Regions from separate parts of the Hoeflea sp. TYP-13 genome, predicted to be linked through region 3. Evidence: riboswitches for the same ligand, from Rfam matches in the RefSeq annotation. Region 3 holds a riboswitch; each other region holds the start of a gene.

The links. Region 3 has a riboswitch for thiamine pyrophosphate ahead of thiD (bifunctional hydroxymethylpyrimidine kinase/phosphomethylpyrimidine kinase). Riboswitches for the same ligand answer to the same signal wherever they lie in the genome.
Region 1: linked by a shared signal. The riboswitch ahead of thiO (glycine oxidase ThiO) and the one ahead of thiD (bifunctional hydroxymethylpyrimidine kinase/phosphomethylpyrimidine kinase) in region 3 are both predicted to bind thiamine pyrophosphate.
Region 2: linked by a shared signal. The riboswitch ahead of thiC (phosphomethylpyrimidine synthase ThiC) and the one ahead of thiD (bifunctional hydroxymethylpyrimidine kinase/phosphomethylpyrimidine kinase) in region 3 are both predicted to bind thiamine pyrophosphate.

The regions. Positions count from the first base shown of each region.
Region 1 is NZ_JBFRBB010000001.1:1,760,987-1,765,846, reverse strand. It holds gene ABVT35_RS08375 (thiazole synthase) at 1-599, opposite strand, end outside; gene thiS (sulfur carrier protein ThiS) at 602-808, opposite strand; gene thiO (glycine oxidase ThiO) at 801-1,769, opposite strand; TPP riboswitch at 1,939-2,054, opposite strand; gene ABVT35_RS08360 (ferredoxin--NADP reductase) at 2,422-3,195, shown strand; gene ABVT35_RS08355 (serine hydrolase domain-containing protein) at 3,410-4,603, shown strand.
Region 2 is NZ_JBFRBB010000001.1:1,691,931-1,696,790, reverse strand. It holds gene ABVT35_RS08055 (DMT family transporter) at 1-347, shown strand, start outside; gene ABVT35_RS08050 (hypothetical protein) at 640-1,293, shown strand; gene ABVT35_RS08045 (hypothetical protein) at 1,363-1,572, shown strand; gene ABVT35_RS08040 (hypothetical protein) at 1,579-1,797, shown strand; gene ABVT35_RS08035 (VOC family protein) at 1,883-2,287, shown strand; TPP riboswitch at 2,355-2,474, shown strand; gene thiC (phosphomethylpyrimidine synthase ThiC) at 2,549-4,363, shown strand; gene deoD (purine-nucleoside phosphorylase) at 4,497-4,860, shown strand, end outside.
Region 3 is NZ_JBFRBB010000005.1:287,405-292,264, reverse strand. It holds gene ABVT35_RS24400 (GNAT family N-acetyltransferase) at 1-309, opposite strand, end outside; gene rpmA (50S ribosomal protein L27) at 423-692, opposite strand; gene ABVT35_RS24390 (50S ribosomal protein L21) at 722-1,444, opposite strand; tRNA gene ABVT35_RS24385 (tRNA-Ser) at 1,885-1,974, shown strand; gene thiD (bifunctional hydroxymethylpyrimidine kinase/phosphomethylpyrimidine kinase) at 2,517-3,317, opposite strand; TPP riboswitch at 3,312-3,401, opposite strand; gene ABVT35_RS24375 (MG2 domain-containing protein) at 3,533-4,860, shown strand, end outside.

The DNA of each region.
Region 1 (4,860 bases), on a different contig from region 3:
ATCACGGTTGTTGCGTGCGAGGGACGCCCTATTCCGGCGTCGACAATCAGCGGAACATCCGGAAAGTGACCGCGCAGCGAACGCAGCGCATCAATGTTCATGGGCCCCTTTGCCGATCCGATTGGCGCGCACCATGGCATCAGTACCTCGCACCCCGCATCAAGCAGGCGTTCGCAAACGACAAGGTCGTCGGTCGTATAGGGAAATACATCAAAGCCTTCCTCACAAAGGATCCGCGCCGCCTCAACGAGTTCGAAGACATCGGGCTGCAACGTGTCATGGTTGCCGATAACTTCGAGCTTGATCCACTTCGTGTTGAAGACCTCGCGGGCCATATGGGCGGTCGTCACCGCCTCCTTCACTGTGTGACATCCCGCCGTATTGGGCAGGACCGGAACACCGAGAGACTGAATGAGTGACCAGAATTGCCCGCCCGAGCCGGTCGCTGTAGCAGCGCCCGCAGCTTCGCGCCGCAGTGACACCGTTACAGCCGACGCGCCACCGGCCCGGACGGCTTCGCCAAGTATTTCAGGCGAAGGATATTGTGCGGTTCCAAGTATGAGCCGCGACGGCAGTTTTTCCCCGTAGACTTCAAACATCGTCAGCCCCCCTGCATCGGCGCCAGTATTTCGATGCGGTCGCCCTCGTTGAGCGCAAAGCCAGCGCGCTCGTCTTTTGTGATGAGTACACCGTTGACCGCGGTCGCCAGCCACTCGCCCTCATATGAAAGCTCATCCAGCAAGGCGCCGAGGTCCTGCGCCGACACAACGGCGCGTTCGCCGTTGACTTCCAGCGTTTTGTCATCCACCGCTCATCCCTCCCCTTGCCATCGCCTGCTGCGCCGCTTCCTGTGCCAGCACCGGTGCGAGCAGGAACCCGTGACGGTAAAGACCGTTGAGGCGGATAACGTCGTTATGTCCGGTCACCCGCGGAAAATTGTCCGGATAGGCCGGGCGAACTCCGACACCGATCTCGACGACTTCGGCTTCGCCGAATGCCGGGTGAAGCGCATAGGCAGCGTTCAGCAGCTCCATCAATGACCGGGCGGTCACCGAGCCGTCGGCTTCGCTCTCAACCATCGTTGCACCCACCATGAAGAGCCCGTCGCCGCGCGGAACGACATAGACCGGAATGCGGGGGTGAAGCAGGCGCACCGGCCGTGACAGGGTGATGCCCTGCACGCGCATCAGGAGCATCTCGCCACGCACGCCGCGCAGGCCCGTGGCCTCGCTCGCCATTCCGGTACAATCGATTTCGCAGTCGAATTCTTCAGCGCACGACCCGTCATCACCAAATCGGAACGCAACGCCGCCGTTTTCGAGCTGCCGCCACAGAGTCAACATGGCCGCCCGCGGATCCATGTGTGCCTCCTCGGCAAAAAACAGCCCGTTTCGGAAGCGGCCTGAAAGATCAGGTTCCAAGTCGCCGATTTCACCAGCGCTTATCTTTTCGTAACCGGATGTGCGGCTTGCAAACCGGTCGAGTTCGGCGCGATCGCGCCCGGCGGCAACCACCAGCGTTCCCATGCGCTCCACATGGCTTGGCAAGACGCTTTCCCACCAGTCCGTTGCCTTGATTCCAAGCTCAAGAACCTTCTGATCGGCATTTTCCCGCTCGCACCAGGGTGCGAGCATGCCTCCGGCATACCAGGATGCCATGCCGCCTGCCCGGTCCTGACGTTCCGCGACGGTTACGGAAGCGCCACGCCGCATCAACTCAAATGCTGTCGTCAGTCCTGCAACACCCGCTCCCCTGATCAGCACCCTCATGACATGCCCCATGCCAAAGCGGGTTCTTCGGGTTGATCCGTTTTGCAAGTCTCCGGTGCGCAGCACAACATCATAGGCTCCTCAGCTCGACACATGGACGATCCTGAAAATGCTGATATTGCGGGAATGTGAAATGCGCCGCCGAGTATAGGAACTAGACTGAAACAGTCCGCGAACGCCTGCACCATCCCTACGCCAGCATGAACTGGATCAGGTTCAACGGGTCACTGCGCCGCAACGCCAGCAGTATCTCAGCCCCTTGCCGGGACTCCCCTGGTGAATGGCAAAAGCATTCCAATGCCGACCCGCTTTGTCAAGGCGAATATCCGGGCCAACAGTATGGATCGATGCATGCGGCAAACCGTGAAGCGCCCTCACAATCCGCTACTGATACACATCGCGTGCGACATAGAATCGCATTCTCCAAATGGCGGATTACTTGGAATGTTTGAACCTGTACTTTGCCGGCGCTTCGGCTAATTTGCTCAACAAGTGCTGAATTCGCCCTGGGGCGAAACCTCAGGGGGAAGGCATCCCCAAACCAATTTGCCTGGCGATCCGGAAGCAATGCGTTTCCGGTGATGCTGAAAGGCGCGGCGAAGCTTTGAGGCAAGCCGTCAGAGTGCGATCGCGATTGTCGCATGGAGATGAAATGAAGAGTTTTAACGAAGAAACCGTGCTGTCGGTTCATCACTGGAATGACACGCTGTTCAGCTTCAAGACGACCCGTGATGCGGGTTTCCGTTTTCGCAACGGCGAATTCACCATGGTCGGCTTGCAGGTGGAAGGCCGCCCGCTGCTTCGCGCCTATTCCATGGCGAGTGCCAACCATGAGGAAACGCTTGAGTTTTTCAGCATCAAGGTTCCCGATGGACCTTTGACCTCAAGGCTTCAGCACCTGAAGGAAGGCGAAGCCGTCCTGATTGGCACGAAGCCGACCGGAACGCTCGTCACTGACAATCTGCTGCCGGGTAAAAACCTCTATCTTCTTGGAACCGGAACCGGGCTGGCACCGTTTTTGAGCCTGATCAAGGATCCGGCCGTTTACGAACAGTTCGAAAAAGTCGTGCTTGTCCATGGCGTCCGCTTCACCAAGGACCTCGCCTATCAGGACTACATCACCGACGAATTGCCCAATGACGAATATCTCGGCGAAATGGTCAGCGAACAGCTGATCTATTATCCGACGGTTACACGCGAACCCTTCCGTCACAATGGCCGTATCACAGAGCTGATGGAAAACGGCAAGCTGTTCGATGACATCGGCCTGCCGCAGATCGACAAGGAAAACGATCGTGTCATCCTTTGCGGTGGTCCGAAGATGCTTGAAGACACCCGCACCTTCTTTGAAAGCCGCGGTTTTACTGAGGGAACACGCGCCAATCTCGGCAGCTTCCTCATCGAAAAAGCGTTTGTGGAGAAATAACCGTCTGCCTGTTTCGTTCGCCGACAAACATATAGGCGAATGTTATCAACAATGGCTTCTAACCATTTGTAATTTCTTATATAACCCCTCCCAAACAACTATGTAGCGCCTGTCTTTCGGTAGTCGGGCGCTTTTTTTGTGGATCTGTGTCACGAGATGGTCATTCTCCGAATCAAGAAGTACCGATGCAACGCAACAACCGGGAGCAGGCTACTTGGCAGCCAGACAATCGAGCCGCAACAGAGCTGTGAACATAAGACGGGTCCTGCTTTCAACCCTGCTGCTCGTCTTTTTGGCCGCGGCGGTCGTATTTTTGGCGGCTCCTTACTTACCTCGCCTTTTGTATGAGGGCTATCCCGCGCAGCGTTGGCCGGCTTCCGGCAGCCATGTGACGGTCGCTGGTTCCGATACAGACCCCCTACCCGATGTTTCCGATCGGACCGGCCCGCTCGGTGTTCGGTCGAAGGCTCTGTTTGAGGAGCGCGGTGGTCATGCAATGCTGATTTGGCAGGGCGGAGAACTGCGCACTCGGCATTTTTCCAACGGCGCAGACGCAAATACCCGGTTCAACTCCTTTTCAATGGTCAAGTCGCTCATTGGCGCCCTCATTTTGCGGGCGCATGCGGACGGTCTCATTGCCGATCTTTCCAATCCGATCGGCTTGTATCTCTCCAATATCGGGGACGACTCGCTTCGCCGTGTCCCGATTGAACGGTTCCTGACCATGAGAAGCGGCGTGGCGCTCGAGACGGTGGACATCAAGGCGACGCCGGAAGCCGAACTCAAGCCCATTGAAGACTACGCCCTCAATCCATTCAGCCCGCTGGCACGGCTGCATATGGAGGGGCTCGCCCCGCTGGCGACCGATTTGCGTTCTTCCGCGGAAAATGTCGGCCGATACGACTATCAGAATGTGAATACCGCCATTTTGGGCCGGCTGGTTTCCACGCTTTACAAAAAACCGCTGGAGCTCGTTCTTTCCGATATGATCTGGAAGCCGAGCGGAGCCGGCAATGCATTTTGGCGAACGCCGGGCCCGGATCTACCGGTTTCGGCCTACTGCTGCCTGTTTGCCAGGCCCGGAGACTGGGTCAGGGTCGGCGTGTTCCTGATGCACAACGGCACGCCGGACCGGCCGTTTTTACCCACATCACTGTGGAACCTCTATTTCGGCTCATCGATGCTGGGCGAGCAACTGGTGTCCGGTCACTACGGCACGCATGTCTTTCACAATATTCTCGACCGCCAGGGTGAAAAGCTGCAGGGGCCTTTCACCTACATGATCGGCCGTGGCGGGCAAATGACCTATATGATGCCGCAGCAGGATCTTGTCGTTGTCCGTTTCGGCGAAGGCTATCCTCTGCTTCACTCAACGCTATACGGCGCCTGGGACAGCATCCAGCCATAGTCGTGCACACAATCTGCACGAATCTCCTGAGAATCTGACAATCCCCGCCATACCCGGCTCGCATCTCGCGACGATACCGTTGCGATGACTGTGCGAACGACACGCCCTGTGAAGCTGCGACAACCGATTCTAGCGAAAACTGTACCCGATCGCCTCAAGCGTGACGGGTGGTGGTTGTCCGCTCCGCCTGCCGGCCGATCCTGCGGCCGCCCTCTACGCGGCGGCCCGCTCATGGCCCGAAATTCAATCAAGGGGGA
Region 2 (4,860 bases), on a different contig from region 3:
CGATATTCTGCACGCTTGTGCTGCTGCCGGGCGCGGTCCTTAACTGGAGCAATCCGAGCCTTGGCGAAATCTTCTGGCTGGCGGTCACGGCCATTGTCGCGACGATCGGCCACTACACCATGACGCGGGCGCTGCGGGCAGCGCCGCTGACGGTGACCCAGCCGGTCAGCTTCCTGCAGCTCGTCTGGGCGACGGCCCTTGGCATCGTCATTTTCGGGGAGCCAATGGACCCGTTCGTGCTGATCGGCGGCGGCATCGTCGTTGCCGCCATCACCTTTATCTCGCACCGCGAGGCCGTTGCCGCGCGCCGCCCGATTACGCCGCCCGCACCGGCGACCAAGGATTAGCGCAACAAAAAAGGGCCACCCGGTTGGGTGGCCCCGCATTTTCGTGTTCGGAAGGGACCGGCGCAACGCCGATCATGGTCACGTCGTCCGGTTTTCAGGCCGTGCGCGGAGGCTGCTCCTTTGCCGTACCTTTAAACATCGTCCCAACGAAACACGTAAAAACGCTAGACATTGGACCACCTCCTTCCGTTAAATTGAACCTTCCTGCCTTATACGCGGATTCGCCCTTTCGGGCAAATCTACCGGCGCCATGGGTGCCGTCAAACCATGATCGGGAAGGGAAAACCGGGACATGTCCGAGGAACCGCAAAACACGAAAAAGCCCGTTCCGGGATATGTGAAGATCCTGGCGGCCGCAGCCGTCGTGGTGGCGGTTCTGCTTGCGGTGATCATCTTGTTGCCTCTGCTCTGGCCGGCGCCGGACGAACAACAGGCTTGCCTGACGGCCGGACAGAACGACGACGAAATGATCAAGGTCCTGTACAGCACGCGCGATCGCGGCGATTGGAACTGTGTCGGCCTTATGGCTGAAAAAATCCTCACTGCATCTGCGAGCAACGGCCATGCACTTTATCTTGCCGGAGAGGCGGCGCGGGCCGGCGGCGACAAAACCCGCGAGATGCAACACTTCAACCAATATCTGAGCGTCGAAGCCAAAATGAACGAAGCGTTCGAGGGCGCAGGTCCCGCAACCTGCGAATTTGAGTCAAACACCCTCGGCTATTGCCCGCAGAGAACCGGCTGGATCGCCTATCTGATGGCCCGGAACAATTTTCAGACCGGACGCGATTCCACCAACGGCCAGATAAGGGAAACGTTTCTCAAACGGGCCATTGCGAGGCTCGATCTGTCGGTTGAAAAACATCCGCAACCATTCACCGCCGAAGACCCGAAACGGGATCAACTTAGGCAGGAAATAAACAAGGAACTGGAAAAGCGGCGGTAGCCCGGCCCGACCACAACTTTGCCACGATCCTCGCTCCTATATTCCCGCGTTGGACTGCGGAAGGTTTTCATGAAAAGAATATTGGCGATTCTGATTGGCATTTATGTCCTTGGCTACATCGTGCTCCGGATCGCCAATGCTGAAGTCTGGGACCAGGACGGCAACACCTATGTGATATTCCCGAATGACCCGATTGCGCTTTACTACGCGTATCGCCCGCTGACATATGTGGACGGAGCTTTAACGGGAATGCGGTTTCACATCGGGCCGCATCAGTAGTTTGATGTGACGGAATCTCTCGGCCTCATAGCCATCATCATCATGGTCGGTGCTTACGCGCTGGAGGACCGCTCGAGCGTGTTCATCGCGATCTTCGCCTTCGGCTGCGCGCTGGCGGCATTCTATGCCTTTCTGATCGGCTCCTATCCGTTCCTGATTGCCGAAGGGATCTGGGCGGTCATCGCCGCGCGGCGCTGGGTGAAGGCGCGGGCGAAAGGAAAGTGATCGGCGTTTGCCATTCGGCTTGACTTAATCGGCGCACAGGCCGCTAAATGTTGGTGAAGATCGCGACACTGAGCCGGAGCCGCAAATGCCCCTGGAAAGACTTGATCACGTCAATATCGTTACCGCCAATCTCGATGCCATGGTTGCCTGGTACAAAGACATTCTAGGCATGGTCGACGGCGAGCGGCCGCCCTTCCCGTTTCCGGGCGCCTGGCTTTATGTGGGCGAGCATGCGGTCGTCCACCTCATCGGAACGGGAGACGAGCCGCAATCCATCGAGCCGAAAATCGAGCATTTCGCGATCACCGCCAGCGGCCTTTCGCAATTCATTGCGCTGCTCGATGAGCGTAACATAGAATTCGGGATGAACACGGTTCCGGATTTTCCCGTGGTTCAGGTCAATATCCACGATTGCGACGGAAACCACATCCATATCGACTTCGCGATTTCCGAACTGGACGAAACGCTGATTTCGAGGCTGCAGGAATAGCCGCCGGCCCGGCGGCAGCTGTCTCACCCGTCTTGACAGAATCGAATCGCCAACATTTATATGGTGTCCTTGATACCTGGGGAGCTCCGGCAAGGAGCTGAGAGGCCGATAGTGCGAAGCACGGCGCGGCGACCCATCGAACCTGATCCAGTTAACGCTGGCGTAGGGATGGTACAGCCGCCTGAAGGTCACCGGCCGGATCGCGTCCATTCATATCCCCATAGCCGTGTCGTGAATTGGGTCCCCCAAAGGGAGATTCAAATGAACGCCATCACACCCACCGTCACCGAAGGCCCCCTGCCCGCCTCGCGCAAGGTCTATAAACACGGCAGGATCCACCCCGATATCCGCATTCCGATGCGCGAGATCGGTCTGCACCCGACTTCCGGCGAACCGCCGGTCACCGTCTATGACAGTTCCGGGCCCTATACGGACCCGGACAGGAAAACCGACATTGCCGCCGGACTGCCGCGCCTTCGCGAAGCGTGGATTGCCGCGCGCGGCGATGTTGAAGCTTACGACGGCCGGCATGTGAAGCCGGAGGATAACGGCTTTGCCTCCGGCGACAGGCTGACGCCGGAATTTCCGGTGCGCAACCGGCCTCTGCGCGCCAAAGACGGCAAGGCTGTCACGCAACTTGCTTATGCCCGCGCCGGCATCGTCACACCCGAGATGGAATTCATCGCCATCCGTGAAAATCTCGGCCGCGAGGAATTGCGCGGCAAGCTCCAACGCGACGGCGAGAGCTTCGGCGCGGCGATCCCCGATTATGTAACGCCGGAATTCGTCCGCGACGAGGTGGCGAGCGGCCGCGCCATCATACCATCCAATATCAACCACCCGGAAAGCGAGCCGATGATCATCGGGCGCAATTTCCTCGTCAAGATCAACGCCAATATCGGCAATTCGGCGGTTACATCCTCGATGGCCAACGAGGTCGACAAGATGGTGTGGGCGATCCGCTGGGGCGGCGATACGGTGATGGACCTTTCGACCGGGCGCAACATTCACAATATCCGCGAGTGGATTATCCGCAATTCGCCTGTGCCGATCGGAACCGTGCCGCTTTACCAGGCGCTGGAAAAAGTCAACGGCATTGCCGAGGACCTGACCTTCGAGGTCTTCCGCGACACACTCATTGAACAGGCCGAACAGGGCGTCGACTATTTCACCATCCATGCGGGCGTGCGGCTGCACCACGTTCCCCTGACGGCCGAGCGCACCACCGGCATCGTTTCTCGCGGCGGCTCAATCATGGCTAAATGGTGCCTGCATCATCACAAAGAGAGTTTTCTCTATGAGAACTTCGCGGAGATCTGCGACATCTGCCGTGCCTATGACGTGGCCTTTTCACTGGGCGACGGGTTGCGCCCCGGCTCCATTGCCGACGCCAACGACGCGGCGCAGTTTGCCGAACTCGAGACGCTTGGCGAACTTACGCAGATCGCCTGGGAAAAGGACTGCCAGGTGATGATCGAGGGCCCCGGCCATGTGCCGATGCACAAGATCAAGGCCAATATGGATAAGCAGCTCGAGACCTGCGGCGAAGCGCCGTTCTATACGCTCGGGCCGCTGACGACCGACATTGCACCCGGATACGACCACATTACTTCAGGTATCGGGGCTGCCATGATCGGCTGGTTCGGCACCGCGATGCTGTGCTACGTTACCCCGAAGGAGCATCTCGGCTTGCCGGACCGCGACGATGTAAAGACCGGCGTCATCACCTACAAGATAGCCGCCCATGCCGCCGACCTCGCAAAGGGTCACCCCGCAGCGCAGGCGCGCGACGATGCGCTGTCGCGGGCGCGTTTCGAGTTTCGCTGGGAGGACCAGTTCAACCTGGCGCTGGACCCGGAAACGGCGCGCGACTTCCACGACCAGACACTGCCGAAGGAAGCGCACAAGGTGGCGCATTTCTGCTCCATGTGCGGTCCGAAATTCTGTTCCATGCGGATTTCCCACGACATCCGCGCCGAGGCGCAGAAGGAGGGTATGGCCGCCATGGCGAAGAAGTTCCAGGAGGGCGGCGACCTTTACATGCCGCTTGACGAAGCAACATCCTCCGAAGCCTAGCATTCGGACCGCCCCCGCCCGCTTCGCGTGACGGGTCGTCGCCTGCAGCGTGTTGAATTCAAACGTATATGTTTGAACGAAGCGCGCTGCGGTGGCATAGTTCCCCATTCCGCAGCTTGGAGGGGGATGCACCATGACACCACATAATGAGGCCAAGGAAGGCGACTACGCGGACATCGTTTTGCTGCCCGGCGATCCGCTTCGGGCCAAATGGATCGCGGAAAACTTCTTCGAGCACCCGAAGCTCGTCAACTCTGTTCGCAACTGCCTCGGCTATACCGGCACCTGGCAGGGCATTCCCGTCAGCGTGCAGGCGACGGGCATGGGTCAGCCATCGACCGCGATCTATGTGCACGAGCTGCTCAATGTCTACAAGGCAAAGACGCTGGTCCGGGTCGGCACCAGCGGAGGACTGACGACGGACGTCAAGGTGCGCGATATCGTTCTCGGTCTCAGCGCCTCGACCGACAGCGCCATAAACAACGACACTTTTGCGC
Region 3 (4,860 bases):
TGCGGGATTGTCCTGCGGTTCGATCCCGCAGCAACCGAGAAACCGGCCGTCATCGGAATTCGTCACGGCGTAGACACATTTACCGATCGCGCCCGTTTTGGAGCGACGGATAAAATCCGTGGCGTCCTTGCGGGTATAGGGATGCGGCATGCGCGATACCATCGTAGCGACCCGGGCATTGTTGGCGAGACAGGTAAGTGCGTCTGTGTCTTCGAGATGCGGGGTCCTTAAAACCAGCCTTTCGGTAACCAGAACCGGGCATCCGCCCCGTTCATGATGGCTTTCGTCGTCCTGACTTTCCAATTCCATTTTTCAGTCCTCCGGTTGCAAATGAAAAGGGGAGATGGTTGTCCCATCTCCCCTTGAACTTTTGGCCTGAAAAATGTCAGCCGGGTCGATGAGACGCCGGCTGTTTCAACCGGCTATTCTGCTGCTTGCGCACGCGGCATTACGGACACATAGCAGCGGCCGTTGGCTTTCGTGCGGAAGCTCACATTGCCTTCCACGACCGCAAAAATCGTGTGATCCTTGCCAAGACCGACGCCCTGACCCGGATGCCACTTTGTGCCGCGCTGACGCACGATGATGTTGCCCGGAATGACGGCTTCGCCGCCAAACTTCTTCACGCCGAGGCGTTTGGACTCTGAATCGCGTCCGTTGCGCGATGAACCGCCAGCTTTTTTGTGTGCCATTGGTCTACTCCTTTAATCCTCGAACCCGGTTATTTCGCTGCCTCAGCCAGCGCCTTGGCCTGGCCGATCCAGTCGTCGCGCTCAATGCGGCCCTTGAAATTCAGGGCTTCGTCGAGCTTGGCGATATCATCCTTCGAAAAGGCTGCGATCTGAGCATACTGCGTAACGCCGAATGCATGCAGTTTCTTTTCAAGGACCGGGCCGACACCGGAAATCTTCTTCAGGTCGTCGGCATCACCCTTGGGTGCCGAGAAGATTGCTGCCGGCGCATCATCGGCGGCTTTCGCCTTTGCCGGAGCCTTCTCCTTGGTTGCAGCCTTGGGAGCTGCCGCCTTTGGCTTTTCCGCAGCCTTTGCCTTCGGCGCTGCATCAGCCTTCTTTTCCGCAGCTTTCTTTTCTGCGGCCTTCTTCGGCGCGGCAGCCTTCTTCGGCTTGGCACCACCCGTCAGAATTTCGGCGATACGGATTGTGGTCTCGTGCTGACGATGACCGCGGGTCCGCTTGGAGTTCTGCCGGCGGCGCTTCTTGAACGCGATAACCTTGCGCGCACGGCCCTGCTCGACAACTTCGGCTGTAACCAGCGCGCCGTCTACGAAGGGCTTGCCGATGGTTGCATCGGCGCCTTCACCGACCATCAGAACTTCCGTGAATTCAACTGTGTCACCGGCATTGCCGGCGAGCTTTTCGACCTTCAGAAGGTCGTCAGCGGCAACAGTATACTGCTTTCCGCCTGTTTTGATGACTGCGAACATTTTTTAGCCTTTCCATGCTCGGTCCGGCTTGTCGCGGAGAACCGCACAGCCGTCTTTTTATTCAGTCGATTGCGAATGATCGCCAGATCTTGCCAACAGTCCAAATCAGACCCGAAAGCGCCATATGGCGGATTTTCCCGAAGCCGTTTTGACATTGCCTGAGCCCGACAAAACAGATGGCGCAAGTCGCCTCACGCCATGGATAGCCGGGAGATACGGGAAAGACGCGTCCAAGTCAAGGCGGGAGGGGTGATTTTTGCCGCTTTCGAAGACCGTTGCGCGTATGCCTGCAACCGCCCCTTATACATCTTCGGCCCATTGCCGGCAAAAGCCGATTTTCAGGAATTAATTTCCGGTCGCCATTGTGCAACAAGCCTCTTGTGTCAGCGGTCTTGAATCGTTATTACAGCGCCCGCATATCCATGCGCATACCACGAAGCGGAGAGGTGGCTGAGTGGTTGAAAGCACCGCACTCGAAATGCGGCATACGGGCAACCGTATCGGGGGTTCGAATCCCTTCCTCTCCGCCATCACACTTTGAAATTCTGATATTCCATGACCTGGCGCGGCCTGTCTTCAATCCGCGTACGCTCTTGATGTCGCCGTATAATTCACGCAGGAATTGAATGGTAGGAGGCCCGGGAGGACTTTGCTCCAATGCCGAGCCTGGGTTACGTCTGGCCGCACGCATGCATCCGCTGGACGCCTCAGCGATTTTGCTAATGCGTTTGAGGCTACCGCCGCGGACTATACTGCAAACGGCCTGTCCTCGGTTGAGATCAGTGCGATGGCCGCGGGAGATCGACATACGGCCTGGGCGTTTCCGAATTCGAAGGAATCGTCGAAAGCGACACGCTGCATTACCGGTGGCTTCATGCGGCTTACGGCTCAATGGAGCAGGACCGGATCCCGGGGTGCCGGTTGGTGCCAGCGGAGATCGCCCATCTCTGAAACTGTACCGATTATCTTGCAATCGAAGATCCAGGTTGAAAAGTCGGAAATTCTGTAAGGTCGTTCGAAGGCTCGAAACCGCACTGCCGAACATCGGAAGTAACGATGTTGGCGGGCCGGTTCAGACCCGCCGCCAGGCATGATGCACCGGACCGTGTCCGCGACCGACCGAGAGCATGCCGCTGTGCAGTATGGCGCCGTGGATGTAATCCTTGGCGGCGGCGACGGCCTCGAGGACCGAGGTGCTCTGCGGCATGAGCGTGGCAATCGCGGAAGACAGTGTGCAGCCGGTGCCGTGGGTGTTTGCGGTGTCGATCCGTTCGGCTTCGAGCCACGCCTGTGTGTCATTTGAGACCAGCAGGTCGCAACTCTTGCGACTGCCGAGATGCCCGCCCTTCAGAAGGATGTTGCGTGAACCAAACGACAGGAGCGCATTGGCCGCCAGGGTCATGTCTTTGCGGCTCGCGGGCTCGTCGATGGCAAGCAACTCGGCGGCTTCCGGAAGATTCGGCGTGAGTATCGTGGCCAGAGGAGCCAGTTCACTCTTCAGGGCGCTGATTGCGCCGGGTTCGAGCAGCCGCGCCCCGCCTTTTGCCATGCATACTGGATCGAGGATAACGGGAACACCTTCGGCCCGACGGAGACAATCGGCAACCGTGCTAATCAAGCCGGCATTTGCCAGCATGCCGATCTTGATCGCATCGATGCGGATGTCATCCAAAACAGCCGTTATCTGATCACGGACGAACGCGCAGTCCACGATCTGTATGCTTCTGACACCGTCGGTGTTTTGTGCCGTCAGGGCGGTAACGACCGACATGCCGTAACCGCCATTGGCGGCGATGGTCTTTAGATCCGCCTGGATTCCGGCGCCGCCCGAGGGGTCGGAACCTGCAATCGTCAGAATGTTGGGTATCGTCATGTGCGATCAACTCCCTTCGCCGGCATTATCCAGATCAGGTTCAACGGGTATGGTCTCAGCCTTGCGGCACCCCGGTAACGGCAATCCACTCCAAGGCGGTTATGATGTCAACAACCTAAGTGCCGTGAGGCGATTGTTTTTACTAAACGTCTTGAAATCTTCGCACTTTCCTGTTGCGTTCTATTTGAGGAATCTGTCCTTGATGGGAGGAATTGATGTTCAGGCATTTCAAGGCGGCGGCTGTCGCTGTGACAATTGGTGTGCTCGCCGGTAGCGGCTTTGCCGCCGACACGCGGCAGATCGAAACCTATGATAATGCCGATTTTTATGGTTTCGACCTGCGGGCGGAAAAAGAGGTCACGCTCGACCGCTGCAAGGCCATGTGTCTTGCCGACGACGATTGCCGGGCCTTCACCTACAACACCAATGCGCAGTGGTGTTTTCTCAAATCGGATTTCAACCGACTGGATTCGTTCGACGGCGCCATCGCCGGAAAGGTCGTCTCCACCACCTCGGCGCCTGACATCGGTGCGCCACCCAAACTCGGGTTTCTCCCGGGCGGCCTGTATTCAGAAGCGGCGCGGCTGAAAACCAGTCTTGTCAACCGGCCGGATGCTGAAACCGGCTTGCTGGCGACAGTTGCCGCGGGGCGCAGCGCACTTTCGGCAGGGGACGACGGGGGGGCGATCGATCATTTCAGCCGCGCACTCGCAATCGATCCCACGGACGCCGGACTTTGGCTGGACCTTTCCAACGCCACCATCAACTACCTGATCCGCTCCAACCGCAGCGACTACCAGCTGCAGCGCACCGCGACATCGGCAGCCCTCAACGGCTACGAGATTTCGCGCGATACGCAAACCCGCGCCACAGCACTCGACCTTTTGGCAAAGGCGCTTGAGCAACGCCAGCAGTACCGGCCAGCGCTTGAGGCCTACAAGGAGAGCCTGTCGCTGGTCGATTCACGGCGCGTGAGGGCGGACTTCCAGGACCTCAGGGCGCGCAGGGGCTTTCGTGTCATCGAACATCAGGTCGATGCCGACAGCGCGTCAGCGCGTCTTTGCGTGCACTTTTCGGATCCGCTGGCTGCGGCCGGCGTTGACTATGCGTCTTACGTTACGATCGACGGGCGCGCCGCCGACAATGTGGTTGCGAGAGACCGGGAAATCTGCGCCGACGGTCTGGCACACGGAAAAAACTACCGGCTGACACTGAGGGCCGGGCTGCCGGCAGAGGTCGGCGAAGTCCTAGAGGCGCCGGTTACCATCAACGCCTATATCCGCGACCGGTCGCCGACGGTGCGTTTCGATGGCGACCGTTTCGTCCTGCCCGGCGCCGGGCGCAAGGGTGTTCCGGTGGTCAGCGTCAATGCTGACGCTGTTGCGATCGAGCTTTACCGGATCGGCAGCCGCTCGCTGGCCGCCGTGATGGCACAGTCGCAGTTTTTGCGGCAGCTTGATGCCTATGATGCCGACCGTATTCGCGACGAGCTGGGTGAGCTCGTCTGGCAGGGCGAGCTGCAGACCCAGAACGAACTCAACCG